Regions from separate parts of the Streptomyces sp. NRRL S-378 genome, predicted to be linked through region 3. Evidence: riboswitches for the same ligand, from Rfam matches in the RefSeq annotation. Region 3 holds a riboswitch; each other region holds the start of a gene.
What was found. A riboswitch is a leader RNA that binds a small molecule or an ion and turns the genes downstream of it on or off. The one in region 3 is predicted to bind thiamine pyrophosphate.

Region 1 (9,431 bases), on a different contig from region 3:
CTGGCGGAAGCGGCGTAGAAGCGGCCCGCGGGCTGTCCGGGGACCGCAGGCGGCCCCGCAGCGGCTCGCCGGAGAGGTCAGCTCGGCTGCTCGATGAGCTGCGCGATGTAGAGCGCCTCGCCCAGGGACTCGATGAGCTCCAGCTGGGTGTCGAGGTAGTCGATGTGGTGCTCCTCGTCCTCCAGGATCTCCTCGAAGAGCCGGGCCGACGTGATGTCGCCCTTCCCGCGCATGACCTCGATACCCCGCTTCAGCCGGTCGATGGCCTCGACCTCGACCTGGCGGTCCGCCTGGAACATCTCGGTGATCGTCTGCCCGACGCGCACGTGGAAGAGACGCTGGTAGTTCGGCAGACCGTCGAGCATCAGGATCCGCTCGGTGATCTTGTCCGCGTGCTTCATCTCGTCGATGGACTCTTCACGCGTGTACTTGGCGAGCTTGGTCCAGCCCTTGTTGTCCTGGATGCGGTAGTGCAGCCAGTACTGGTTGATGGCCGTCAGCTCGCCGGTCAGCTGCTCGTTCAGAAACTCAAGGACCTCGGGGTCGCCCTGCATCGCAGAGGCTCCTTCCAGGCAATGTCAGCTATGTGACGGGGCAGTTGCGCGCATCCTTGCACCGCCACTGGGGGCCGTCCAGTAAGTGCCTCCTTAGTGGGAGTTGCCGTGACTTGCCCGAATCGGCCCAGACCTGGTCATGACCACCCTGCCCAGTCTGTCACCATGGAGTCATGGGTCAGCCGGAAAGCCGGGAATCTCCGGGAGCAGAGCAGCTGGAGCTTCCACCGGGGCAGAGGCTGCAGAAGGGCTGGCCCGTCACCCACTACGGTCCCGTGCCCAAGTTCAAGCCGGACCGCTGGGAGTTCCGCGTCTTCGGCGCGACCGCCGACGGCGACAAGCACTGCTGGAACCACGAGGAGTTCACGGCCCTGCCGTTCTCCTCCGTCGTGGCGGACCTGCACTGCGTCACGAAGTTCAGCATGCAGGGCGCCGAATGGGGCGGTGTGCTCGCCCGCGAAGTGCTCGCCCTGGCGCCTCCCGCTCCGCAGGTCACGCACGTGATGGTGTGGGCCGAGTACGGCTTCAGCTCCAACCTGCGGCTGGCCGACTTCGCCTCCGACCGGACCGTCTTCGCCACCCACCAGGGCGGCGAACTGCTCACCGCCGAGCACGGTTTCCCGGTCCGGCTCGTGGTCCCGCACCTGTACGCCTGGAAGGGCCCCAAGTGGGTCCGCGGCATCGAGTACATGACCGCCGACCGCCGCGGCTTCTGGGAGGAGCGCGGCTACCACAACATCGGCGACCCCTGGCGCGAGCAGCGCTACTCGTACCAGGAGGAGCCGGGGGAGGGCCCCGAGTTGTAGGGCTGCCTGCCCGCCGGCTCCGTGACGGCGACCGGAAGAGTGCCCGCGGCGACAGTCACCCGGACGGCCGTGTGCGGACCGGCGCCGACGGCCAGGGCCGGTCGATCACTGCTGGCCGCGCAGCTCCTTCAGCAGCGCCACGTCCGCCGCGTGCCCCTCCTTGCCGCCGGGCGTCTCGATGACCAGCGGAACGCCGTCCATCGCCGGATGCGTGAACAGCTCGGCGAAGGCGTCCCGGCCGATGTGGCCCTGCCCGACGTTCGCGTGCCGGTCCTTGTGCGCGCCCACGCCCTCCTTGGAGTCGTTCGCGTGGACCAGCTTCAGCCGGCCCTCGCCCACCGTGTCCACCAGCAGGTCCAGCGTCACCTTCGTCCCGCCCGGCTCCGCCAGGTCGTGACCGGCCGCGAAGATGTGGCACGTGTCCAGGCAGATCCCCAGCTTCGGATGGTGGTCCAGCGCATCGAAGTACGGGCCGAAGTCCTCGGCGAGCGAGCACAGCGAGGAGCCCTGCCCGGCCGTCGACTCCAGCAGCAGGAACGGGTCGTCGTCATGCGTCAGCTCGTCCAGCAGCGGCAGCATGTACTCCCTGACCTGCGCGTACGCCACCTCCCGCGGGCGCCCGCCGGTCGCCGAGCCGGTGTGGACGACCACCCCGAGCGCACCGATCTGCCGCGCCCGGCGCAGCGAGTGGCGCAGGGACTCCACCGACTTCTCCACGGTGGCGGCGGTGTGCGAGCCGAAGTTGATCAGGTACGGCGCGTGCACGTACGCCGGGATGTCCTCCCGCGCGCACTCCTCGCGGAACCGCTCGTCCTGCGCCGGACTGCCGACCGGGGTGGCCCAGCCGCGCGGATTGGCGACGAAGACCTGGACGGCCTCGGCGCCCATCTCCCGGGCGTACGTCAGCCCGACCGAGGCCAGCCCGCCCGCGACGGGGACGTGCCCGCCCACCGGATTGCGTACCACGTGCGCTTACAGCCCCTTGATCCGGATGGTGATCGTCAGGCCCTCGGCCGCGGTCTGCCCCCCCAGCACCGACTGCGCGTCCACGGTCCTGCTGAAGGAGATCAGCGGGCGGTCCACCTTCACCTTGAAGCCCGCCGCCTCCAGGTTCCTGCGGGCCGTGTCCACGTCCTGGCCGACCACGTTGGGGACCGGGAGCTGGCGCGGGCCCTTCGACACGGTCAGCGTGACCGTGTCCCCGGCCGCCGCCTGGGTCCCGGCGCCGATCGACTGGTTGGCGACCGTACCGGGGTCCGACGGCGCGTTCACCTGCTCGGGGGCCGTCGCCACCTTGAGGCCCAGACCCTCCAGAGTGGCCTTCGCCTGCTCGAAGGGCAGACCCGTCACACCGGGCACCGGCACCGGCCGGCCCTTGCTGACGACGAACGAGACCGCCGTGTCGGGGGCCCGCTTCTCACCGCCCGCCGGGTTGGTGCTGATCACCGAGCCCTGGGCGACGTCCTGGCTGAAGGCCTGCGTGACGATCCCGGGGGCCAGCCCGGTCCTGGTGAGCTCCTCCTTGGCCTCCTCCAGGGGCCTGCCCTTGAGGTTCGGCACGGACACGACCTCGGGGCCGCGGGAGATCGTGATCGTCACAGCGCCGTTGCCGCGGATCCGGCGGCCGCCCGCGGGATCGGTGTTCATCACCGTCCCGCGCTCGAAGGCGTCGCTGAACTTGCGGTCGACGCCCTTCACGCCGAGCCCGGCCTCGGACAGCTGGGTGCGGGCCTGCTCCTCGGTCTTGCCGAGCAGATTGGGGACCTTGGTGAACTGGCCGGAATTGATGTACCAGACACCCGTACCGATCCCCAGTGCCAGCAGCACGCCGACGACCACCAGCAGCACGCCGCGGCGAGGCCGCCGGGCGGGCGCCGCGCGGCGCACGGGCGGGCTGGGCGGGTCCAGCGGGGGCGTCTCGAACCGCGAGGTGAGGTTCACGGGCTCCGCGGTCACCGGGCGCGGGATCACGCCGGTGCGGTCCTCGGCGGACGACCGCTCCACGGCGTGCGCCTGCGGCGGCACGGCGTCCAGCTCGACGGCGGTGAGTCCGCCGCGGGCCTCACGGGTGAGGCCGAGCAGGGCGGCCGCGTCGTAGGGGCGCTGGTCGGGATTGCGGGCGGTGGCGGACGCCACGAGCCCGTCGAGACCGGCCGGCAGTCCGGGGACGGCGAAGGACGGGGGCGGGACGTCCTCGTGCAAGTGCTGGTAGAGCACCTGCGCGGGGGAGTCGCCCAGGTGGGGCTTGGAGCCGGTGAGCATCTCGTACAGGACGACACCGCAGGCGTAGACGTCCGCGCGGGTGTCGGCGATCCCGCTCTCGATCTGCTCGGGGGCCAGGTAGGAGACGGTGCCGAGGACCGATCCGGTGGTGTTGGTGACCGAGTCGACGGACCGGACCAGGCCGAAGTCGGCGACCTTGACCCGGCCGTCGTCGCCGATCAGGACGTTCTCGGGCTTCATGTCGCGGTGCACGAAGCCGGCCCGGTGGGCGGCGCCGAGGGCGGCGAGGACGGGTTCGAGGATGTCGAGGGCCGCCCGGGGCTGGAGCGCGCCGCGCTCGCGCAGCACGTCGCGCAGGGTGCAGCCGGAAACGTACTCCATGGCCAGGTAGACGTACGGTCCGTCCGTGCCCTGGTCGAACACGGCGACCACGTTGGGGTGCGCGAGCCGCGCCACGGACTTCGCCTCGCGGATGAACCGGTCGACGAAGGCGGCGTCGGAGGCGAGCGCCGGATGCATCACCTTCAGGGCGAGGATCCGGTCCAGGCGGGTGTCGACGGCCCGGTAGACCGTGGCCATGCCGCCGGCCGCGATGCGGGCATCGATGCGGTAGCGGTCGTCGAGCACGCGCCCGACGAGCGGGTCTTCCAGGGTCGTATCCACCCGCCGATTCTACGAGCCGACGCCGGGACCCCGGCGGGGGCGGGTCGCCTTGCAGCGCAGCTGTGACGTGGGGAGGGGGCGGGGCGGGGCCTCCGCCCCTCGGCGCCCCCGCACCGACCCGGCGGTTGCCCACCCATCGAAAACCGGCCGTGACCAGCACGGTCGGGGGTGGAGGGTGCGGCGGCGGGGTGGGGGAGCGGAGTCCTGGGGCAGCGGTGGCGGAAGGGGCGGCGAGGGTCCGGAAAAGCCGAATTCCCGGAGGGCGGGGGGTGAAGGGGTAGGGCGTTCCGGGGATCGGAATCCGAGCATTCGGTAGTCAGTGACGCGTAGGGGGTTTTCCCGTCCCTCCGATCGTTTTCCGGTGCGTGCCGGTCCCTCAAGGGCGCTCGTTCCTCGCGTCGCTGCGCGATGGCCTTCGGCCACCCTTGACCGCCCGTCCCGCCCCGGAACTACGAGGACCGCCGGAAACCCCGGCCCGCGTCCTCAGAACGCCGGGCGTTCCGGGTCCAGGGCGGCCCGGCCCTCCGCGGGGGAGGAGGCCTCGGCGAAGCGGCGCTGGGGGATGCGGCCCGCCCGGAAGGCCAGGCGGCCCGCCGAGACGGCGTCCCGCATGGCGGACGCCATCAGGACCGGCTCCTGCGCCCGGGTCACGGCCGAGGCCAGCATCACCGCCGCGCAGCCCAGTTCCATCGCCAGTGCGGCGTCCGAGGCGGTGCCCGCTCCCGCGTCCAGGATCACCGGGACCCCCGCCCGCTCCGTGATGAGCTCGAAGTTGTGCGGGTTGCGGATGCCCATCCCGGATCCGATGGGGGAGCCGAGCGGCATGATCGCCGCACAGCCCACGTCCTCCAGCTTGCGCGCGAGCACGGGGTCGTCGTTGGTGTACGGGAGGACGGTGAAGCCCTCGTCCACCAGGACCTCGGCGGCGTCCAGCAGTTCGACGCCGTCGGGCAGGAGGGTCCGCTCGTCCGCGACCACCTCCAGCTTGATCCAGTCGGTGCCGAGGGCCTCCCGTGCGAGCCGGGCCGTGAGGACGGCCTCGCCCGCGGTGAAGCAGCCCGCGGTGTTCGGCAGGACCGAGATGCCGAGCCCGGTCAGGACGGAGAGGACGGAGCCCTGCACCGTCGGGTCCAGGCGCCGCATGGCCACGGTGGTGAGTTCGGTGCCGGACGCGACCAGGGCGCGTTCCAGCACGTCCAGGCTCGGGGCGCCCCCCGTGCCCATGATCAGGCGGGAGGAGAAGGTCCGGTCGCCCAGGGTGAAGAGGTCGTCGGCCATGCCGGTCAGCCTCCCTGGACCGCGGTGAGGATCTCCACGCGGTCGCCGTCGCCCACGGGGGTGGCCGGCCACTGGCCGCGCGGGACCACGGTCTCGTTGAGCGCGGCGGCCACCCCGGAGGTGGCCGCGGTCAGGGTGGCCACGACGCTGTCGAGCGTGGCGCCGGCCGCGACCTCGCGCGGCTCGCCGTTGACGGAGATGGTCATGCGTACGACTCCTGACGTGCGGCGGAGAAGCGGCGGGGGGCGAAGGGGCGTGCGATCTCGGGCAGTTCGCCGGTGACCAGCAGCTCCGCCATCACCTCGCCGGTGAGCGGGGTCAGCAGCACCCCGTTGCGGTAGTGCCCGGTGGCCAGGTGCAGGCCGGGCAGGTCGGTCGGGCCCAGCAGGGGGGCGTTGTCGGGCGAGCCGGGGCGCAGTCCCGCCCGCGTCTCGGTGAGCGGGAGTTCGGTGATGCCGGGTACCAGTTCGTGGGCGTCGCGCAGGAGTTCGTAGACCCCGCCCGCGGTGACGGTGGTGTCCCAGCCGAGTTCCTCGCTGGTGGCGCCGATGACGAGTTCGCCGTTCTCGCGGGGCACGAGGTAGACGTGGCTGCCGCGGACGACCGCCCGTACGGTGCGCGAGAGGAACGGCGCGTAGGCGGGGGGCACGGCGAGCCGCAGCACCTGCCCCTTGACCGGCCGCACGGGCGGCAGCACCTCGGCGGGTACGCCCGCCAGCCTGCCGCTGAGCGAACCCGCGGCCAGGACCACCTGGTCGGCGTGCAGCTCCGTGCCGTCGTCGAGGAGGGCGCCGGTCGCCCGGTCCGCGGCGGTGAGCAGCTGTTCGGCGGCCGCCCGGTGGACGGTCACCCCGGCGCCCTCGCAGGCGGACAGCAACGCGGCGGCGAGGCGGCGCGGGTCCACCTGGTGGTCGCCGTCGACGCGCAGTCCGCCGCGGACGCCCGGGGCGAGCATGGGTTCCAGGCGGCGGCACTCGCGGCCGGTGAGCCATTCGGACTCCAGGCCGCAGCGGCGTTGGAGGGCGTGCAGTTCGCGCAGGTGGAGGCGGTCGTCTGCATCGAGTGCGACGGCAAGGGTGCCGCAGGCGCGGTAGCCGATGTCCATGCCGCCGCTCGTGTCGGTGAGCTCGGCCGCGAACTGCGGATAGCGTTCGGCGGAGGCGAGGCCGAGGCCGAGGAGGGCTTCCTCGCCGTAGTGCAGTTCGGTGACCGGGGCGAGCATGCCGGCTGCTACCTGGGCGGCGCCGCCGCCGGGTGCCGGGTCGGCGAGTACGGTGCTCAGTCCGCGGGCCGCGGCCCGCCAGGCGGTGACCAGGCCGATGATGCCGCCCCCGATGACGAGGACGTCGGATCCCTTTCGAGACGAGTGCATGGGCGTCCAGCCCCTCCCTTCGCCGGCATGACCCGGATCAGGTTCGTACGGTCGGAGGCCGGCCAGCCTCCCTCTCAGCCCGGTGCGCCGGACTCCCGCGATAGGTACGGTTGCCAGACTATCCCGGCCGTGGACGGCGGGTAAGGCGGCACCTGTTCCTGACGGAGCGTCAGATGATTAGGGTGGCCGGGTGAGCGAGCAGACGGAACACAATCAGCGCGGCGTCGTGATCGTCGGCGCCGGAATGGCCGGGGTGCAGACCGCGGTCGCCCTGCGCGAGCAGGGCTTCACCGGCCCCGTGACCCTGCTGGGAGCCGAACCCCACCAGCCCTACGACCGCCCCCCGCTGTCCAAGGCGGTCCTGCTCGGCAAGGCCGAGGACTCCGCCTTCGACGTGGACTTCGAAGGCCTGGACATCGAACTCCGCCTCGGTACCGAGGTCAGCGGACTGCGGGCCGCCGACCACGAGCTGGACACCGAGGCGGGACCGGTCCCGTACGGGGTCCTCGTCCTGGCGACCGGCGCGCAGCCGCTGACCCTCCCCGGCGCCGAGGGCGTACCGGGCGTCCACCTGCTGCGCACGCTGGACGACGCGGCGCGGCTGCGGCCGGTCCTGACGGCCGCCTCCCGGGTCGTGGTCGTCGGCGCGGGCTGGATCGGCGCCGAGTTCGCCACCGCCGCCCGGGAGGCCGGCTGCGCGGTGACCGTCGTGGAGGCGGCCGACCGGGTGCTGGCGGGCGCCCTGCCCGCCGAGGTCGCGGAGCCCATGGCGCGCTGGTACGGGCAGGCCGGCGCCGAACTGATCACCGGCGCGAGGGTGGCCGCCGTGGAGGAGGGCAGGGTCCTCCTGGCCGACGGCAGGACCCTGCCCGCCGACGCGGTGGTCGTGGGGATCGGCGCGCGCCCCGCCACGCAATGGCTGGCCGGATCCGGCGTGGAACGCGGAGCGGACGGCTCGGTCACCGCGGACGCCCACCTGCTGACCTCCCTGCCGGGGGTCTACGCGGTCGGCGACTGCGCCTCCTTCCCGTCCGGGCGGTACGGGGCGCGGCTGCTGGTCCACCACTGGGACAACGCCCTCCAAGGCCCGCGGGCCGTCGCGGCGAACATCCTGGCCGGGGAACCCACCGCGGTCTACGACCCGGTGCCGTACTTCTGGTCCGAGCAGTTCGGGCGCTTCGTGCAGTACGCCGGCCACCACGGCGGGGCCGACACCCTCGTCCGGCGCGGCGACCCGGACCAGGAGACCTGGTCGGTGTGCTGGCTGCGGGACGGCGCCCTGGCCGCGGTCCTCGCGGTCGGCCGCCCCCGCGACCTGGCGCAGGGCCGCAAGCTGATCGAGACCGGCGTCCCGGTGGACCCGGCCAGGGTCGCCGACCCGGGCACCCCGCTGAAATCGGCCACCGCGTAGCCGCCCGGCCCGCCCGGCCCGGCCGGCCCGGGCGGCGTGCCACGGACGGGCCGCCCGGCTACCGGCTGTCGGTGGGAGGTGGCAGGCTTGGTCCGTGACCGAGATTGACGCAAAGATCGATTCCCTCGTCCCCGACTGGCTGTACCTCCCCGACATCGCGGAGATGCTGAACGTCGAGGTGACGCGGGTCCGCCAGATGGTCAAGGAAGGGCAGCTCATCGCCGTCCGCCGTGGCGAGAACCGGGCCCTGCAGGTTCCGGCGCCGTTCATCGACGGCGACAAGGTGGTCAAGGGCCTCGTCGGCCTCCTGACCGTCCTGCGCGACGACGGCTTCTCCGACGAGGAGATGCTGGAGTGGCTCTTCACCCCCGACCCGACCCTGCCGGGCACCCCCGCCCAGGCGCTGAGCGAGAATCGCGGCACGGAGGTGAAGCGCCGCGCTCAGGCGCTCGCCCTCTGACCTGATCCGCAGTAGCTCCACCGCGGTGTACGGGCCCCCGCGCCCGTACACCGCCTCCATCACGGGGGGTACACCCATGCAGCTGTCCGACGCCCGGCTCTACCTGTGCACGGACGCCCGCAAGCGCCAGGGTGACCTCCCCGAGTTCCTCGACGCCGTCCTGGCCGGGGGCGTGGACATCGTCCAGCTCCGCGACAAGGGCATGGAGGCGGCCGAGGAACTGGAACACCTCCAGGTGTTCGCCGAGGCCGCGCGCCGCCACGGCAGGCTCCTCGCCGTGAACGACCGCGCCGACGTCGCCCACGCCATCGGCTCCGACGTCCTGCACCTGGGACAGGGCGACATCCCGGTTCCCGCGGCCCGCGCCATCCTCGGCGGGCAGGTGCTCATCGGCCGCTCCTGCCACGCGGAGGACGAGGTCGCCGCGGCCGCCGCCGAACCGGGCGTGGACTACTTCTGCACCGGGCCCTGCTGGCCCACCCCCACCAAGCCCGGCCGCCACGCCCCCGGCCTGGACCTGGTCCGCTACGCGGCCTCCCTGGAACAGGACCGGCCCTGGTTCGCCATCGGCGGCATCGACGCCGGGAACCTGGACGAGGTGCTCGACGCCGGCGCCACCCGCGTCGTGGTCGTCCGCGCGATCACCGAGGCCTCCGACCCCGGT
Region 2 (9,431 bases), on a different contig from region 3:
ACGCCGACTGGCGCCTCGGGGTCCCCGCGACGGGTCTGGACATGGCCGCCCGCACGGTCCGGCTCGGCAACGGCGACGAGGTCGAGTACGACCGGCTGCTGATCGCCACCGGCGTCCGCGCCCGGCCCTGGCCCAACCCGGAGGAGGCCGAGCTCGAAGGGGTCTTCGTGCTGCGCACCCGCGACGACGGCGAAGGACTGCAACGCGCCCTGGCCGCCGGTCCCCGCCGGGTGCTCGTCATCGGAGCCGGGTTCACCGGGTCCGAGATCGCGTCCGCCTGCCGGGAACGCGGCCTGAACGTGACCGTCGCAGAACGGGGCGAGGCCCCGCTGGTCGGCGCGCTCGGCGGGGTGATCGGCCGGGTCGCGGCCGAGATGCACCGGGAGCACGAGGTCGACCTGCGCACCGGCGTCATGGTCACCGCCCTGGAGGGCGATCCGGCCGGCCGGGTGCGGGCCGCCCACCTCTCCGACGGCTCCAGCGTGGAGGCCGACGTGGTGGTCGTCTCCCTCGGCGCGCAGCGCAACACCGAGTGGCTCGCCGGCTCCGGACTGGGCGCAGGACCCCGCGGGATCGCCTGCGACGCGGGCTGCCGGGCCTTCGACGTCCGGGGCATCGTCACCGACGACATCTTCGTGGCGGGTGACGTGGCCCGCTCCCCGCACGCCCTGTTCGGCTACCAGTTCCTGTCCCTGGAGCACTGGGGCAACGCCGTCGCGCAGGCCGACACCGCGGCGCACAACATGCTCAGCGAGAGCGCGGACCGCCGCCCCCACCTGTGGGTGCCGGCCTTCTGGTCCTCGCAGTTCGGCGTGAACATCAAATCGGTCGGGGTACCGCCGATGGGGACCGAGCTCCTCGTCACGCAGGGCTCGCTGTCCGAGCGCCGGTTCGCGGCCGTCTACGGCTACCAAGGGCGGGTGATCGCGGCGGTGACCTTCGACAACTGCCGGTGGCTGCCGTTCTACGAGCAGCAGATCGAGAGCACCGCGCCGTTCCCGCCGCCGTACTCCACGGTGGACCGCAGGCCGGAGGGGAACAAGCCGGTGCCGGCGGACTTCCCCGACCCCTCGGTGCCGACCCACGGCCCGACCATCACCCTCAGCGGCTACTCGCCGGCCGACCGGAAGATGACCTTCACCCCTGGGCACTGACCGCGTCGCGACCGCCCCCGAGGATCACGAGGACCCGTCATGACTCAAGCCCTCCTGCGGGAGATCATCGACTACGCGAACCGGGCCAATCCGTACCCGCTGTACGAGGAGCTCCGCAGGACCCCGGTGTCCCACGACGGGAACGGCCCGTACGTCGTGAGCACCTACTACGAGATCCACAGCCTGCTGCACGACCCCCGGATCAGCTCCGATTCGCGCAATCTGAAGGCGACCGGCGACGATCCGCTGGGCGAGTCGGCCGACGAGGAGGGGACGGCCCTGCCGCCCTCCTTCCTCAAACTGGACCCGCCGGACCACGACCGTCTGCGGCGCATGACGAACCGGCCGTTCGGGCCTCCGCACTCCCCGCACCGGGTGCACGACATGCGCGCCGAGCTCCACGGACTGGTCGACGGGCTCATCGACGGCATCGCCGGCTCCGGCGACCTCGACCGCGTCGACCTGGTCGACCAGTTCGCGTACCCGTTCCCGGTCACGGTGATCTGCCGGCTGCTCGGGGTGCCCCACGAGGACGAACCGCGTTTCCACGTCTGGGCGGAGACCCTCGCCGCCAGCCTGGACCCCGACCCGGACGCGGACCCCACCCAGCGCGGCAAGGGCACCACGGACGCGCGCATGGAACTGGGCATGTACCTGGCCGGGCTGATCGAGGAGCGTCGCAAGAACCCCGGTGACGACATGCTGTCCCAGCTGGCCACCGCGGACGGCCCGGACGGGGCGATGACCACCATGGAGGCGCTCAGCACCTCCGCGCTGCTGCTGATCGCCGGCCACGAGACCACGGTCAACCTGATCACCAACGGGATGCTGACGCTGCTGCGCCACCCGGACGTCCTCCAGCGGCTGCGCGAGGAGCCCGGCCTGTCCGTCCCGATCGTGGAGGAGCTGCTGCGCTACGAGCCGCCCGTGCAGCTGCTGCCGCAGCGCACGACGCTCTCCGACATCGAGGTCGCGGGGGTCACCATCCCGAAGGGGGCCTCCCTGTGGCTGGTCCTGGCCTCCGGCAACCGTGACCCGAAGCGGTTCGAGAACCCGGACCGCTTCGACCCGGACCGCAAGGACATCCAGCACCTCGGGCTCGGCAGCGGCATCCACAGCTGTTTCGGGGCGCCGCTGGCCCGGCAGGAGGCGCAGCTGGCGCTGAGCGAGCTGGCCCGCCGGCTGGTCAACCCCCGGCTGCTGGAGGACCCGCCTCCGTACCGCCAGAACGCGGTGCTGCGCGGGCCCCGGCACCTGCCGATCGCCTGCGACGGCGTCCTGCCGAAGGCCGCCTAGGGCCCGCCTAGGGCTTCTTCTCCGGCGGCAGGACCAGGACCTCGGCGGGGCTGAAGGTCACGGCGACGTTGTGGCCGACGGCCGGAGCCCCCGCCAGACCGCACTCGGCCTCCAGTACCGGGCCGTTCTCCGGCCGCAGGAGCAGGGCAACGTGCGTGCCGCGGAAGGTCCGGGACACCACCTCGCACCGCAGGCCGGCCTCGCAGAGCACCACTCCCGCCGGGCGGACCAGCAGCCGCTGCTCCCCCTCGGGGGAGCCGGCGGGGACCGGCACCCTGCCCCAGGCGGTCGCGGCGACCGGGCCCGCCACGGTCGCCGGGACCACGTTCTCGAAGCCGAGGAAGCGCGCCACGAATTCCGAGGCGGGCCGCTGCCACACCTCCAGCGGGGTCCCGGCCTGCGCGATCCGGCCGTCCCGCATCACCACGACCCGGTCGGCCAGTGCGAAGGCCTCTCCCTGGTCGTGCGTGACGGCCAGGACCGTCGTCCCCAGCCGGGAGAACAGCCCCCGCAGTTCGACGACGAGCCGCTCCCGCAGCCCGCGGTCCAGCTGTCCGAGCGGTTCGTCGAGCATCAGCAGCCGCGGGGACGGTGCCAGCGCCCGGGCCAGTGCCACCCGCTGCTGCTCGCCCCCGGACAGGGAGGCCACGGCGCGGCCCTGCGCCCCGGGCAGCCCGACCAGTTCGAGGAGCTCGGCGACCCGGTCGGCGTACGATCGGCTCCCCCGGCCGCGTCGGCCGCCGCGCATCCGGAGTCCGAAGGAGACGTTCGCGCCGACGTCGCGGTGCGGGAAGAGCTGGTGGTCCTGGAACATCAGGCCCACGCCTCGCCGGTGCACGGGGACGGCGGCCTGGTCGGCCCCGTCCAGCAGCACCCGCCCTCCGGACACCTGCTGGAGTCCTGCGACGACCCGCAGCAGCGTGGACTTCCCGCTGCCGCTCGGGCCCAGGACACAGACGGTTTCGTGCTCGGCCACCGCCAGGTCGACGGAGTCGACGACGGCGCGCTGGCCGAAGCGGACCGACACCCCTTCCAGCTGAAGCAGTGTCATCAGAACTCTCCGGAGGTCTTGTCGGGGCGCAGTCGCTCCAGCAGCAGCAGGGACACCGCGCACACCAGCATCAGGATCGTGCTCAGGGCCATCGCCTGCCCGTAGTTCAGCTCGCCGGCCCGGCCCAGCAGCCGCGCCACGGCCACCGGCAGCGTCGGCCGGTCCGGCCGCGCGATGAAGACGGTCGCGCCGAACTCGCCCAGCGACACGGCGAAGGCGAACCCGGCCGCGATCAGCAGCGCCCGCCGCACCAGCGGCAGGTCAACCTCCCGCCAGGCGCGCAGCGGTGACGCGCCGAGTACGCCGGCCGCCTCCCGCAGCCGCCCGTCCACCGCGCGCAGGACCGGCAGCATGGTCCGTACGACGAAGGGCACGCCCACCAGGGCCTGGGCCAGCGGCACCAGGATCCATGAGGTCCGCAGGTCCAGCGGCGGCTCGTCCAGGGTGATCAGGAAGCCGAAGCCGACCGTCACGGCGGACACCCCCAGCGGGAGCATCAGCATCGCGTCGAAGCCGCGGACGAAGCGGCCCCCGCGCCGGGTCAGCGCCGCGGCCGCGAGTCCCCCGATGACCAGGGCGATCGCGGTGGCGGCGAGCGCGTACTCCAGGGAGTTCCAGATCGCCTCCACCGGCGGCACCAGGAAGGTCCCGCCGCCGGCGCCCGCGTCCTGCAGCGCCCGGTAGAAGCCGAGGCCGTAACCGCCGGGGGCGTCGAAGGACCGCTCGACGAGCACGGCCAGTGGCGCCACGATCAGCAGCCCGATGGTCAGCAGGACCCCGCCCAGCAGGGTGCGCTGCGCCCAGCCGCGCGGCCTGTGCGTGGTGCGGCCCGGGTCGACGAGGCGCAGTGCGGTCTCGCGCCGGCGGACGGTCCAGGCGTGCAGGGCGAGGATCGCGCCGATCGCGGCGAACTGCACCATCGTCAGCACGGCGGCCGTCGACAGGTCCAGGAGCTGGGCGGTCTGCCGGTAGACCTCCACCTCCAGGGTGGAGTAGGCCGGTCCGCCCAGGATCAGTACGACGCCGAAGGAGCTGAAGGTGAAGAGGAACACCATGAGGGAGGCCGCGGCGACGGCCGGGGCCAGCGCGGGCAGCGTCACCCGCCGCCAGGCGGCGAACCGGCCGGCGCCCAGCACCCGCGCGGCCTCCTCCTGGCGCGGGTCGAGCTGGGCCCACAGCCCGCCGACCGTGCGGACGATGACGGCGTAGTTGAAGAAGACGTGGGCCAGCAGGATCGCCCAGACGGTGGTGTCCAGCCGGACGCCCGCCGCTTCGTCCAGCAGTCCGCCGCGCCCGAGCAGGGCGAGGAAGGCTGTGCCCACGACGACGGTCGGGAGCACGAAGGGCACGGTCACGACCGCCCGCAGCAGCTGCTTGCCGGGGAACTCGAAGCGCGCGAAGACGTAGGCGCCGGGGAGCGCGATCAGCAGCGTGAGCACGGTGGAGGCGAGCGCCTGCCAGGTGGTGAACCACAGCACGTCGGCGATGTCCGGCCGGGCCAGGACCTCGCCGAACCGGCCGAACTGCCAGCCGGTGTCGGTCTTGAGGCCGCGGCCGACGATCGCGGTGACGGGGTAGGCGAAGAACAGCCCGAAGAAGGCGAGGGGGACCGCCATCAGGGCGAGGCGGACGGCGGTGGCGCGGCCGCTCTCGCCCTGTCCGGGTGTCCTCCCCGGTCCGGGGGCCGGGGCGGCGTCGTGCGACGCCGCGCCCGGTTCCTTCGTACCGCTTACTTCACGACGAGCGCGGTCCATGCCTTGACCCACTGCTCACGGTTCTTGGCGATGGTCTCCGGAGCCACGTTCTCCGGCTTGTCGACCACCACACCGTGCTGGGTGAACAGCTCCGGCAGCGCGGCGTCCTTGGTCACGGGGTTCACGAACATCTGGAGCGGCATGTCCTCCTGGAACTTCTTGCTGATCAGGAAGTCCACGAGGGCCTTGCCGCCCTCCTCGTTCTTCGCGCCCTTCAGCAGGCCCGCGAACTCGACCTGGCGGAAGCAGGTGCCGGTGGAGACGCCCGTGGGGGCCTCGGCCGGCTGCGGCTCGCCGTAGAGGACCTCGACCGGCGGGCTGGAGGCGTAGGAGACGACCAGCGGGCGGTCGCCCTTGGCCTTCTTGCCGCCGGCGGAGCCGGAGAAGCGCTCGTTGTAGGCCTGCTCCCAGCCGTCGACGACCTCGACGCCGTTGGCCTTCAGCTTGCTCCAGTAGTCCTTCCAGCCCTCCTCGCCGTACTTGCCGACGGAGGCGAGCATGAAACCGAGGCCGGGAGAGGAGGTCGCGGCGTTCTCGACCACCAGCAGGTTCTTGTATTCCGGCTTGACCAGGTCGTCCAGTGTCTGCGGCGGGGCGATCTTCTTGTCGGCGAAGTAGGCCTTGTCGTAGTTGACGCAGATGTCGCCGGAGTCGACCGGGGTGACGCGGTGCTCCTTGTCGAGCACGTATTCGGGCTTCACGCCGCCCAGGCCCTTGGCCTCGTAGGGGGTGAAGATGCCGTTGTCGAGGGCGCGCGAGAGCAGGGTGTTGTCCACGCCGAAGAAGACGTCGCCGCGGGGGGAGCCCTTGGTGAGGATCTCCTGGTTCAGGGCTGCGCCCGCGTCGCCGGACTTCAGCACCTTGACGGTGTAGCCGCTCTGCTGCTCGAACTCCTTGAGGACCGCTTCGGTCACGTTGAAGGAGTCGTGGGAGACGAGCGTGACGGTCTTGGACTTCGGGGCGTCGCTCGCGCCGGCGGGCTTGTCCTTGGTGTCGCCGCCGCCGCAGGCGCTGAGCGTGGTGACGCCCAGCGCGGCCGCGAGCGCGGCGCCCGCGATCTTCTTGGTGGTGCTCACTGGTGAATTCCTCCTGGGATGACCAGGAGAAGACGCGGCCCTGCCCGGCGCTCTGTGCGAGCGGACGCCGGGCAGGGCGCAACAGCTTGAGTGGTGACCGAACTTCCTACCCCGAATGACCGGGGCGAGGTTCAGAGGGTCTGCGGATGACGGATACCGCACTCTCAGCGCTGTGGCGCTCCCCTGTCGGAATATGCAATTGGTTCGGCCACAGGGTACCCCGTGGCCGAATGGGGCCGGCCGAAAGCGGAAGCTAGCGCTCCGAGGCCGCCAGCTGGCCGCACGCGCCGTCGATCTCCTGGCCGCGGGTGTCACGCACGGTCACGGGCACACCGTGGCGGGCGATCGCCTCGACGAAGGCCTTCTCGTCCTCGGGCCGCGAGGCGGTCCACTTCGAACCGGGCGTCGGGTTCAGCGGGATCAGGTTGACGTGTACGCGCTTGCCCTTGAGCAGCCGGCCCAGGAGGTCGCCCCGCCAGGCCTGGTCGTTGATGTCGCGGATCAGGGCGTACTCGATCGAGATCCGCCGGCCGGACTTCTCGGCGTACTCCCAGGCGGCGTCGAGGACCTCGCGGACCTTCCAGCGGGTGTTCACCGGGACCAGGGTGTCGCGCAGCTCGTCGTCCGGCGCGTGCAGCGAGACGGCGAGACGGCACTTGAAGCCCTCGTCGGCGAACCGCAGCATGGCCGGGACCAGGCCGACGGTGGAGACGGTGATGCCGCGCTGGGACAGGCCCAGGCCGTCGGGCTCCGGGTCGGTGAGGCGGCGGATGGCGCCGACGACGCGGTTGTAGTTGGCGAGCGGTTCGCCCATGCCCATGAAGACGATGTTCGACAGCCGTGCCGGGCCGCCGGGGACCTCGCCGTCGCGCAGCGCGCGCATGCCGTCGACGATCTGGTGCACGATCTCGGCGGTGGAGAGGTTGCGGTCGAGGCCGGCCTGGCCGGTGGCGCAGAACGGGCAGTTCATGCCGCAGCCGGCCTGCGAGGAGATGCACATGGTGACCCGGTCGGGGTAGCGCATCAGCACGGATTCGACGAGCGTTCCGTCGTGCAGCTTCCACAGGGTCTTGCGGGTGGTGTCGTCGTCGCAGCTGATGTGCCGGATGACGTTCATCAGGTCCGGCAGGAGCTCCTGCTGGAGCTTGGTCCGGGAGCCCGCCGGGATGTCGGTCCACTCGGCCGGGTCGTGCGCGTAGCGGGCGAAGTAGTGCTGGGAGAGCTGCTTGGCCCGGAAGGGCTTCTCACCGATCGCGGCGACCGCTTCGCGGCGCTCGGCCGGGGTCATGTCCGCGAGGTGACGGGGCGGCTTCTTGGCCCCGCGGGGAGCGACGAAGGTGAGCTCACCCGGAGCGGGACGGGGGGCCATGCGGTACTCCTCAGTACGACGAGGTGGGGGTCACCCCGCGCGTGCAGGGCCGGTCCGCGGCTCGGCCGCTGGACGGAAAGGGCGCACCGCGTACACGCGGCGCGCCCTCCAGGATAACCCGACCGGGAACGGTCAGCCGGTGCCGACGAAGGCAGCCAGCAGCAGCCACACCACCGGAGCGGTGGGCAGCAGCGAGTCCAGCCGGTCCATGATGCCGCCGTGGCCCGGCAGCAGGGTGCCCATGTCCTTGATGCCGAGGTCCCGTTTGATCATCGACTCGCCCAGGTCGCCCAGGGTGGCGCTGACCGCGACCGCGAGGCCCAGCAGCAGGCCCTGCCACCAGGCGCCGCCGTCGATCAGGAACTCCATGCAGAGCGCGCCGGCGACCATGGCGAAGGCCACCGCGCCGAAGAGGCCCTCGCGGGTCTTGCCGGGGCTGATGCGGGGCGCGAGCTTGGTCTTCCCGAAGCGCCAGCCCACCGCATAGGCCCCGGTGTCGCTGACCACGGTCAGGAGCAGGAAGGTGATCACGCGCTGCGGCCCGTCGTCGGGGGTGAGCAGCATCGCGACGAAGGTGGCCAGGAAAGGCACGTAGAACGCCGCGAAGGCACCCGCCGTGACGTCCTTGAGGTAGTCCTCGGGGGGCTCGGTCATCCGCCACACCAGGACGGCCAGCACGGTCAGCGCCATGGCCACCCATGCACCCTCGGCCCCCCGGACGTAACCGGCGATGACCATGGCCGCGCCACCGACCGCGAGCGGGACCAGAGGGGCCTTGATGCCCTTCTTCTCCTGCAGCCGGGAGGTGAGCTCCCACAGACCGACGACGACGGCCACGACGATGACGCCGACGAAGACCGCCTTGACGATCAGGAGCGATGCGAAGATCACCGCGCCGAGACCGACGCCGACCCCTATCGCGGCACGCAGGTCCCGCCCCGCCCGCTTCTTCTGCGGCGGGGGGGAGGAGTCCTGCGGGTGCTCGGCATGCGGAGGCGGGGGGCTGGGCATGGGCTCCTGCGGCGGCGTATCGGCGCGGAACGGGGAGCCGCCGTCCGAGGCGGCCCCCCGATCGCGTGCTTCCCGGTCGTCGAAGTCACGGCCGGCGGCATCGGGCACGATGGGCATGGGCCGAGTGTGCGGGCCCACCTGCGCATCGTATGCGGGACCCGCCGGAACCGGCTCCGGCTGCCAGGAAGAGTCGTTCATCAGACTTCGAGGAGCTCGGCTTCCTTGTGCTTGAGGAGCTCGTCCACCTGCGCGACGTACTTCGCGGTGGTGTCGTCGAGCTCCTTCTCCGCGCGACGGACCTCGTCCTCGCCCGCCTCCTTGTCCTTGACGAGCTTGTCGAGGGCGTCCTTGGCCTTGCGGCGGACGGAGCGGATGGAGACCTTGGAGTCCTCGGCCTTGTTCTTGGCGACCTTGATGTACTCCTTGCGGCGCTCCCCGGTCAGCTCGGGGAAGGTCACGCGGATGATGCGGCCGTCGTTGCTCGGGTTGACACCGAGGTCGGAGTCGCGGATGGCCTGCTCGATGTTGCGCAGCGCGGACGCGTCGAACGGCGTCACGATGGCCATGCGCGGCTCGGGGACCGCGAAGGAAGCGAGCTGGTTGATGGGCGTGATGGCGCCGTAGTAGTCGGCGACGATCTTGTTGAACATCGCCGGGTGCGCACGGCCGGTGCGGATCGCGGCGAAGTCCTCCTTCGCGACGACGACGGCCTTCTCCATC
Region 3 (9,431 bases):
CCTGGCTGCTCAACGGCGGCCAGCGCACCGACATGGAGCGCCTGCAGGACGTGCACATCCAGTGGATGTCGAGACTGGACGCGGCCGTGCTGGAGGAGGACCACCTGCTGCTGCACTCCGACACCACGGCCTACCTCGATTACGGCGACTCCATCGAGGACGTCAACGACACGATCCACGAGCTCCTCAACCGGGGCGACGTCGACATCACCTGGGACCTCTTCCGGAAGTTCACCAAGCGCTTCGCCTTCCGCGACGAGGAGACCGGCCCGCAGGCGGTCCGCGAACTGCTCGACACCTACGGCGGCAGCCGCGTCGTGCACGGCCACAGCCCGATCCCGTACCTGCTGGGCGAAGTGGGCACCGAGGACGGCGACGAGTCACGCGGACCGGAAGCCGTGGACGGCCCGCACGTCTACGCGGACGGGCTCGCCATCGCGATGGACGGCGGGGTGACGATGGCGGGCAAGCTGCTCGTCGTACGGCTTCCGCTGAGCGACTGAGAGCTTACGCAGAGGGGTATTTCCGGAAAGCCCCTGTCACGGCGCGGTGTGGTCGCTCTACCATCGCACTATCCGTAGCAGGCTCTCCTCCGTTTCAGCCGGCACCCGGGTCTACGCGCGGCAAACCGGCTTCTACGGAGCATCGGGGGATGCACATGACCAGCGCTCCGCACCTGCTGACCGAGGACCGGCCCGAGTTCGACCGGCTCATCGACGAAGCACTGCGCGCCGCGAGCGAACGGCCCGAGCTCGCCACTCTCGGCGAACGGCTGAACGCCGAACAGCTGCGCACCATGGCCCAGGGCGCCAGCGCCCTGCTGGCGGCCGCAGCGGCCGCCGAGTACGGCCACTACGTGAAGGTCCGCGAGGAACGACGCGACGAGACGCTCTCCGGCCCCGCAACGACGGGGGACGAGGACGGCGACGGGAGCAGCGGCGGCGGCGCGGGCGTCAGCGCCGTGGTCGCGGTCCTCGCACCGGTCCTGGCGGGCACCGCCATGCTGATCTTCCTGCTCGTCGGCTACATCCTGAAGATGATCGAGCCCGAACCGGCCTTCGCGCAGACCATGCTGACGGCGGGTTGGCTCTTCGGGGCGCTCACCGCGGCCGCCCTCCTCTTCGCCGTGATCGGTCTGCTGGTCACGGCTGTCCGCAACAGCGCGACCGAGGTGGCCGCGGACGAGACCGAGGCCATACCCGACGAGGTGGCGCGGGCCCGCGAGGCCTGGCGGCACGCCCTTCTGGAGCGCGGCATCATCCCGTTCCTGCGGGACGCGCTGGCCGATCCGAGCGCGGGCCCGGGGTTCCCGACCCCCCGCACGCCAGGGGCCGGGCGCATCCCCAGTCTGGGGTACACCCGGCCCGACTTCACCAGTCCGGGAACCCCTTCGCAGGGGTCCCCGCCCGGCTACACGTCACCGGACTTCACGAGTCCGGACTTCGGCGGTCAGGAGCAGAGGCCGGAGTAACGGCTCCGGCCGGCTCCGCGGCCTACTTCAGCGCCTTCGGCAGGTGGTTGGGGTCCATGGGGAGAACCGGCTGCGCGTTGGCCCGCAGCGGCGGCGGCGGGTCGCCCGGGTTGGGCTGCGGTACCGCGTCGTTCCACACTCCGTCACACGTGAGCGCGTCGGGAGTGCCCGGGACCACGGTGCAGAACGTCTCCCAGATCTCTCCCTCTTCGGTGATCACTTCGATCTCCAGCCGGTTGGCCTGGTGGGAGATGGATACCCCGCAGGCGCCTTCCGGATAGTTTCCCTCTTCGTTGGTGGTGAGGTCGTACCAGATCCAGGGGCCCACGGTGGTGTTCTGGATCTCGCGGACGCCGGCGTAGGTGATGCCGTCGGGGGTGAGTGCCGCCTTGAACTCGCGGTCGCTGTTGTCCCGGACCCCGTCGACGTCCACGCAGGCGCCCGTGCCGGTCGCACCCGTCGCGCCGGTGGCACCGGTCGCGCCCGTGGCACCCGTCGCGCCCGTGGCACCCGGCTCGCCGCGCGGACCCGTGGGGCCGGTCGGACCCGTCGGACCGCGCTGGCCCTCGCACTTGTCGCCGCCGCCGCGTGGGCCGGCCTGGACGTCCACCGCTCTCGGATCGTGGTTCGAGCTCTTCTTCGTCGTGCAGTCACCACCGCCGGTGGGAGTTGCCGACCGGACCGTGGCGGCCGCCTGGACGGTCTGCGCGGTGGCGAACGCCGGACTGGCGATGCCCGCCATCACCAGGGCCAGTGACGCCAGCGTGCCTCCCTTCACCACAGCACTCCGCCGGGCCACCGGGCCGAGGGGTGACCTGGTCCTGTTCACGGGGCTCATATACGCCGCTCCTTCTCGAAACCGAAACGAACGATGGGCGATCGGCCCGGACGGGCCGCCTCGCTCATAGTCGGTAAATCGGATTGCAGAAATGAGGCGCCCCGCACCGCAGTCATCTCATCGGACCAGCGACAGACCCCCAATGGCGGCTCTCATCGCGCCTTCCTTGCACCCCATTGGCCGGATCCCTACGGTCGCCTCACGATCGTCTTCACCACCACCGTGGACGGGATCCTTGAAAGCAAAAATCTGCCTGAACATGATCGTGAAGAACGAGGCCGCGGTGATCAGGCGCTGTCTCGAATCCGTACGCCCTTTGATCGACACCTGGGTGATCGTCGACACCGGGTCGACCGACGGCACCCAGGAGATCATCCGGGAATTCTTCAGTGATCTCCCCGGTGTCCTGCACGAACGCCCCTGGAAGGGTTTCGACGGCAGCCGCAGCGAGGCGATCGACCTGGCCCGCTCCAGCGCGGACTACCTGCTGTTCATCGACGCGGACGACGTGATCGAGGTGGAGCCCGGATTCCGGATGCCGGAGCTCACTTTCGACGCGTACGGCGTCGCCGTGCACCACCAGCCCGTCATTCACTGGCGGCCGGCTCTGGTCTCGACCCGACTGCCCTGGAAATACGTCGGTGTGCTGCACGAGTACCTCGATTGCGAGGAGTCCTTCACCCGAGGAGAACTCGAAGGCTTCCATATCCGCATCGTCGGCGGCGGAGCCCGCCAGGGCGAAGGGGGCGACCGGGAGAAGTACCTCCGCGACGCCGGGATCCTCGAAAAGGGCCTGCGCGAAGAACCCGGGAACGCCCGCTACGCCTTCTACCTGGCCCAGAGCTGGCGCGACGCGGGCGAGCCGGAGAAGTCCCTGGCCGCCTACGACCACCGGGCCTCCATGGGCGGCTTCGCCGAGGAGGCCTACTGCGCCCGGCTCTACGCGGCACGCCTCGCGGCGGGCCTCCGGCGTCCGCCGGCCGAGGTGATGGACCGCTACCTCCGCGCCCACGAGAGCCGTCCCGGGCGGGCCGAAGCGCTCGGCGATCTGGCACGCCTGTGCCGTCTCGACGGACGTTTCCCGCTGGCGTACCTGTTCGCCCGTCAGGCGGCGCGGATCCCGAGGCCGGACGACATCCTGTTCGTCGAGTTCGACTGGTACGAATGGCGCGCGCTCGACGAGCTCGCCGTGTCCGCCTACTGGGTCGGGGCGTACGAGGAGTCGCTGCAGTGCTGCGAGCGGCTCCTGCGGGAGGGCAGGCTGCCGGAGAGCCAGCGTGAACGGGTCGTTGAGAACCGCGCGTTCGCCCTGGGCAAGCTGGGACCGGAGTACCAGGTGGTGGCCTGAGGGCCACTGTTCCGGCACGGCCGAGGGGCCGGACGCGTCCATGGCGGGGGATGCGTCCGGCCCCTCGGCCCTGTCCCTACCGTCCGGTGCGGTTCGGGAAGCCCTTGCCGCGGAGGGCCACGACCGGACCGGGGGTCAGTTCGGTCCACCCCTCGTCCCAGACGAAGGTGGTGCCGTTGGTGTCACCGTGTGTCTGGTAGACCCGGTTGTCCGTGGTCAGGACCCTGATGTAGGTGTTCGTTCCCTGGTTGACGAGGGCGATTCCGCAGGCCGTGGCGGCGGGAAAGCCGGGGTTGTCGCCGTCCGAGACGTTCTGCCAGACGGGCACGCCTCCGGCCGTGGCCGCGCGGCCGGCGTAGGCGGCGCCGTTCACGAGGACGACACCGAACGACTCGCTGTTCGAGGTTGCGACGGAATCGATGTCCCGGCAGCGAAGAGTGGCACCCGTGGCCCCGGTCGCACCGACCCCGCCCGTGGCCCCCGTCGCACCGGTGGAACCGGTGGCCCCGGTCGGTCCAGTGGGGCCCGTAGCACCGGCAGCCCCATCAGCACCGGTAGCACCCGTAGGACCGACCGCACCATCTGCACCCGTGGCGCCCGTAGCACCGGTCGCGCCATCTGCACCCGTGGCCCCGGTAGCACCGTCGGCACCAGCCATACCCGTCGCACCAGTGGCACCAGTGGCACCTGTAGCCCCGGTGGCACCATCCGCACCCGTAGCCCCAGTCGCACCGTCGGCACCCGTGGCGCCCGTCGGGCCGGTCGGGCCCGTCGCGCCGTCCGCGCCATCGGCACCGTCCGCGCCGTCCGCCCCCGTGGCTCCGGTCGGTCCTGTCGGTCCGGGCCTGCCCGGCTCGCACCGGTCGCCGCCGCGGGGGCCGGCCAGGAGGAGGTCCAACGCCGTCCGGCCGTCGTCCGGGGCGGAGTCCGGGCCCCGGTCCGGCTCGAGGTCCGCCCACGGGTCCGGCTCCCGGTCCCGGTGGTGGTGCCCGTCCGGTTCGCAGCCGTCCCCGCCCGCGCGGCTCGCCGCGTCGACCCGCTCGGCCGCCCGGACGCCCTGCGCCACGGCGATGGAAGGGCCGGCCACTCCCATCATCACCAGGGCGAGCGACGCCAGCGTGCCGGCCTTGCGCCACGTACTCCTCGGCAGGGGGCCAAGGGGCGACCTGGTCCTGTTCTCGGGGCGCATACCACTCCTTCTCGAAACCGGTCGAACGATGGTGGCGGGCCTCTCCGGCCACATCGGTAGCGTGTGAACCGCCGCCATGAGCAGGCGGGACACCTCGCAGAAAAGTCCACTTATCGGACTATTGATGCGACACCAATGGCCTCCCCTGCCGGACCACGGCCCGGCCCCCTCCGTCCGACGGCACGAAAACGGGCGGACCCGCGACTCCCCCCATGGGTCGCGGGTCCGCCCGTCCGCAGTCGGGTCCTGCCGGCCGGCCTCAGTCGGCCAGCGGCAGGTAGACGCGGTTGCCCGAGGCCGCGAACTCGGCGGACTTCTCCGCCATGCCGGCCTCGATCTCATCGGCCTTCAGGTCCCCGCCGTGTTCACGGCGGATGTCCTGCGAGATCTTCATCGAGCAGAACTTCGGACCGCACATGGAGCAGAAGTGCGCGGTCTTGGCCGGCTCGGCGGGCAGGGTCTCGTCGTGGAACTCACGGGCCGTGTCCGGGTCCAGCGCCAGGTTGAACTGGTCCTCCCAGCGGAACTCGAACCGCGCGTCGGACAGGGCGTCGTCCCACTCCTGGGCGCCCGGGTGCCCCTTGGCGAGGTCCGCGGCGTGCGCCGAGATCTTGTACGTGATGACGCCGGTCTTGACGTCGTCCCGGTTGGGCAGGCCCAGGTGCTCCTTGGGCGTGACGTAGCAGAGCATTGCCGTGCCCCACCAGGCGATCATCGCGGCGCCGATGCCCGACGTGATGTGGTCGTAGGCGGGCGCGACGTCGGTGGTCAGCGGGCCGAGCGTGTAGAACGGCGCCTCCTCGCAGATCTCCTGCTGGAGGTCGATGTTCTCCTTGATCTTGTGCATCGGGACATGGCCCGGACCCTCGATCATCGTCTGCACGTTGTGGCGCTTGGCGATGGTGTTGAGCTCGCCCAACGTCTTCAGCTCGGCGAACTGCGCCGCGTCGTTGGCGTCCGCGATGGAACCGGGGCGCAGGCCGTCGCCCAGCGAGTACGTGACGTCGTACGTCGCCAGGATCTCGCAGAGCTCCTCGAAGTTCGTGTAGAGGAAGTTCTCCTTGTGGTGCGCGAGGCACCACGCGGCCATGATCGAGCCGCCGCGCGAGACGATGCCGGTCTTGCGGCGGGCGGTCAGCGGCACGTACGGCAGCAGCACGCCGGCGTGGACCGTCATGTAGTCGACGCCCTGCTCGGCCTGCTCGATGACCGTGTCCTTGTAGATCTCCCAGGTCAGGTCCTCGGCACGGCCGTCGACCTTCTCCAGCGCCTGGTACAGCGGCACGGTGCCGATCGGGACGGGGGAGTTGCGCAGCACCCACTCGCGGGTGGTGTGGATGTTGCGGCCCGTCGAGAGGTCCATGACCGTGTCCGCGCCCCATCGGGTCGCCCAGGTCATCTTCTCCACCTCCTCCTCGATGGAGGAGGTGACGGCGGAGTTGCCGATGTTGGCGTTGACCTTCACCAGGAACTTCTTGCCGATGATCATCGGCTCGATCTCGGGGTGGTTCACGTTCGCGGGGAGCACCGCGCGGCCTGCGGCGATCTCCTCGCGGACGACCTCGGGGGAGACGTTCTCGCGGATCGCGACGTACTCCATCTCCGGGGTGATCTCGCCGCGGCGGGCGTACGCGAGCTGCGTGACGGCGGCGCCGTCACGGCCCCGGCGGGGCTGGCGGGGACGGCCCGGGAAGACCGCGTCGAGGTTCTTGAGGCCACCGCGCGGTGAGGTGTGCTTGATGCCGTCGTCCTCGGGGCGGACCGGGCGCCCGGCGTACTCCTCGGTGTCGCCGCGGCTGATGATCCAGTTCTCGCGCAGCGGCGCGAGGCCCCGTCGCACATCGGTGTCGATCTGCGGGTCGGTGTACGGACCGGACGTGTCGTAGAGCGTCACGTCCTTGCCGTTGGTGAGGTGGACCTGGCGGACCGGCACCCGGATGTCGGGGCGGGAGCCCGCCACGTAGCCCTTGTGCCAGCCCGGCTTGCGCTCGGTCGAGCCGTCGGCGTCCTGGCTGACGGCAGGCGTGCGTGCGTCCTGAATGGTCATGAGACCTATCTCCCTACGCCGGCATTACCCGGTAACAGGTTCGGCGGTCGACGCAGCCTCCTCCCGTGCGCATCCGTGATGCGCGTACGGTGATCAGCGTCCTCTCAGCCCGGTGCTCCGAGCTCCCGCGTTGTGCAAAGTAGCCCCCACGCTAGCGTCATCCATGGCGTGCTGAACAGTGGGCCCCCTCATCTCTTGCGATGATCTGTTGGTGACGTCATCGCCGCAGCCCCCCACCGAGCCCAATGAGCCCAGTGCCCACTCCGGCCACGCGCACGACGGCCATGGTCACTCGTCCGGCCATTCCCACGGCCATGCGCACAGCCATGGACACGGGCCGGCGGCCCCTGTCTCGAAGCACCTGCGCAAGGTCATCGCGGCCGTGCTGATCCCCTTCGCCGCCGCCGTCCTCGTCGGCCTGGTGGTGCTGTGGCCGGGCGGCACGCCCGGCCACGAGCGGACCGGGGTGGGCTTCGACCGGCAGACCCAGCAGGCCAGGGTCGTCTCGCTGGAAGAGGTCGACTGCAAGTCCGTGAACGCCTCTCAGGCAGCGCCGCCCGGCGGGTCGCCGTCGGGCGGCGCGGCGCGGGCCGCGCAGACCGGGGACTGCAAGAAGGCCACCGTCGAGATCGGCACCGGCCCGGACAAGGGACGCACCTTCGTCGAGATCGTCCAGCCGGGCGCGCCACGGCAGTTGGCGGACGGCCAGGAGGTGGTGGTGGCCTACGCCCCGGACGCGCCCCGCGACCTGCAGTACTCGGTGATCGACGTGAACCGCAAACTCCCGCTGGCGGTGCTGGCCGGCATCTTCGCGCTCGCGGTCGTCCTCGTCGGGCGGATGCGCGGGCTGTTCGCGCTGATCGCACTGGTCGTCAGCTTCGGCGTGCTGACGCTGTTCATCCTGCCCGCCATCCTCCAGGGATCGAACCCCCTGGTGGTCGCGGTGGTCGGGGCGAGCGCGATCATGCTGATCGCGCTCTACATGTGCCACGGCCTGACCGCCCGCACCTCGGTGGCGGTCCTCGGCACGCTCGTGTCGCTGCTGCTGATCGGCCTGCTCGGCTCGGTGTTCATCGACTGGGCGTTCCTCAGCGGCAACACCGACGACAACACCGGGCTGATCCACGGGCTGTACCCGGACATCGACATGAGCGGTCTGCTGCTCGCCGGCATCATCATCGGATCGCTGGGCGTGCTCGACGACGTGACGGTCACCCAGACCTCGGCGGTCTGGGAGCTCCACCAGGCCGACCCGTCGATGGGGCCGCGGGCCCTCTACCGGGCCGCCATCCGGATCGGCCGCGACCACATCGCGTCGGTGGTCAACACCCTGGTGCTGGCCTACGCGGGCGCCGCGCTCCCCCTGCTCCTGCTGTTCTCCATCGCCAACAGCAGCGTGGGATCGGTCGCGAACAGCGAGCTGGTCGCGGTGGAGATCGTGCGCACCCTCGTCGGCTCGATCGGGCTGGTCGCCTCGGTGCCCGTGACGACGGCGCTGGCCGCGCTGGTGGTTTCGGCCGACCGGCCGGAACCCCCGGCCGTCGCACCGGGCTCGGGACCGGTGCGCGGCGGCCGGGGCCGGCGGCGCAAGCGCTGAACGGCTGTTCAGCCGGCGTTCTGCTCGTTGTGCTTCGACTCGGCGAGGATCCGGCCGAGCGCCTCGTCCAGGTGCTCCTCGAAGTCCCCGGTGTTGCGCTCCTGTCCCAGCGGAACGATCCGGTCGGTGCGGTCGAGGAACGCGACGAGCGGTGCCGCGCCGGCCCTGAACAGGGCCCGGTCGCCGCCGACCTGGAGCCGGATGTGGACGTCGGACAGCTCCTCGGGGCTGGTGGGAGCGATGTGCACATCGCCGTCACCGCACGGCTTGTTGATGCCGTCGAGGAGCAGCTCCCGGCCGAACGCCCAGGTCACGGGCGCGTCTCCGGGAAGGTGGAAGGTCAGGCGGACTGCGTAGGGATCACGGGCGTCGTACCGGAGTTCCACCGGGATCCGGAACGAGAGCTCCTCGGAAACGAGGAAGCTCATCATGACCTCTGCCTGTACCGACTCGCGCATTGCCTACCCCGCTGTAGTGGAAGTGGCCAGGAATGATCCCCCAGGGCCCTCTTGACAAGAGTGGTGGAAGCGCTCGCAGATCACAAGGAGTGAGTTTTCAGATACTGATAGAGAAGGAGAGGGTGCTCAACAGCGCGCCTACTTCACTCCGTAGCCGATCGACTACATACAGCAATCGATCCTCCTGGTGCAGGGGCAAAGAAATGGCCATGGTCGCCGCCGCGTCCCCGGCCGTGATGGGGATGGCGGCGCAGACCGTGCCGAGGGCATATTCCTGCCTTTCGATCACAGGCTGCATTCGCCCGAGGGCCCCGATCCGGTTCTCCAGGGAGCGCAGATCGCGCACTGTATAAGGGGTGATGGCCTCTACCGGATGGCGGTCGTAATAGTCCTTGCGCTCGCTCTCGTCGAGCTGGCCGAGCAGGCACTGCCCGATGGCGTGCGCGTATCCGGTCTCCCGGAAGTCGGCCCACTCCTCGCACG

Region 1: it holds a riboswitch for thiamine pyrophosphate, as region 3 does, so the genes downstream of both, thiO (glycine oxidase ThiO) here and thiC (phosphomethylpyrimidine synthase ThiC) in region 3, are expected to answer to the same signal.
Region 2: it holds a riboswitch for thiamine pyrophosphate, as region 3 does, so the genes downstream of both, IH80_RS0107045 (thiamine ABC transporter substrate-binding protein) here and thiC (phosphomethylpyrimidine synthase ThiC) in region 3, are expected to answer to the same signal.

The regions. Positions count from the first base shown of each region.
Region 1 is NZ_JOBX01000047.1:18,035-27,465, reverse strand. It holds gene IH80_RS0127560 ((2Fe-2S)-binding protein) at 1-18, shown strand, start outside; gene bfr (bacterioferritin) at 78-554, opposite strand; gene IH80_RS0127550 (sulfite oxidase-like oxidoreductase) at 728-1,360, shown strand; gene IH80_RS0127545 (deoxyribonuclease IV) at 1,466-2,326, opposite strand; gene pknB (Stk1 family PASTA domain-containing Ser/Thr kinase) at 2,333-4,246, opposite strand; gene IH80_RS0127535 (thiazole synthase) at 4,730-5,524, opposite strand; gene thiS (sulfur carrier protein ThiS) at 5,530-5,730, opposite strand; gene thiO (glycine oxidase ThiO) at 5,727-6,896, opposite strand; TPP riboswitch at 6,894-7,005, opposite strand; gene IH80_RS0127520 (NAD(P)/FAD-dependent oxidoreductase) at 7,087-8,307, shown strand; gene IH80_RS0127515 (Rv2175c family DNA-binding protein) at 8,402-8,767, shown strand; gene thiE (thiamine phosphate synthase) at 8,844-9,431, shown strand, end outside.
Region 2 is NZ_JOBX01000007.1:100,146-109,576, reverse strand. It holds gene IH80_RS0107065 (NAD(P)/FAD-dependent oxidoreductase) at 1-1,154, shown strand, start outside; gene IH80_RS0107060 (cytochrome P450) at 1,194-2,450, shown strand; gene IH80_RS0107055 (ABC transporter ATP-binding protein) at 2,458-3,501, opposite strand; gene IH80_RS0107050 (ABC transporter permease) at 3,501-5,117, opposite strand; gene IH80_RS0107045 (thiamine ABC transporter substrate-binding protein) at 5,231-6,331, opposite strand; TPP riboswitch at 6,417-6,526, opposite strand; gene rlmN (23S rRNA (adenine(2503)-C(2))-methyltransferase RlmN) at 6,585-7,700, opposite strand; gene IH80_RS0107035 (phosphatidate cytidylyltransferase) at 7,833-8,909, opposite strand; gene frr (ribosome recycling factor) at 8,909-9,431, opposite strand, start outside.
Region 3 is NZ_JOBX01000001.1:201,711-211,141, reverse strand. It holds gene IH80_RS0101035 (metallophosphoesterase) at 1-503, shown strand, start outside; gene IH80_RS0101030 (hypothetical protein) at 653-1,471, shown strand; gene IH80_RS43450 (hypothetical protein) at 1,494-2,249, opposite strand; gene IH80_RS0101020 (glycosyltransferase) at 2,569-3,657, shown strand; gene IH80_RS45610 (hypothetical protein) at 3,734-4,030, opposite strand; gene thiC (phosphomethylpyrimidine synthase ThiC) at 5,106-6,893, opposite strand; TPP riboswitch at 6,887-7,032, opposite strand; gene IH80_RS0101000 (YibE/F family protein) at 7,072-8,490, shown strand; gene IH80_RS0100995 (SsgA family sporulation/cell division regulator) at 8,499-8,948, opposite strand; gene IH80_RS0100990 (IclR family transcriptional regulator) at 9,046-9,431, opposite strand, start outside.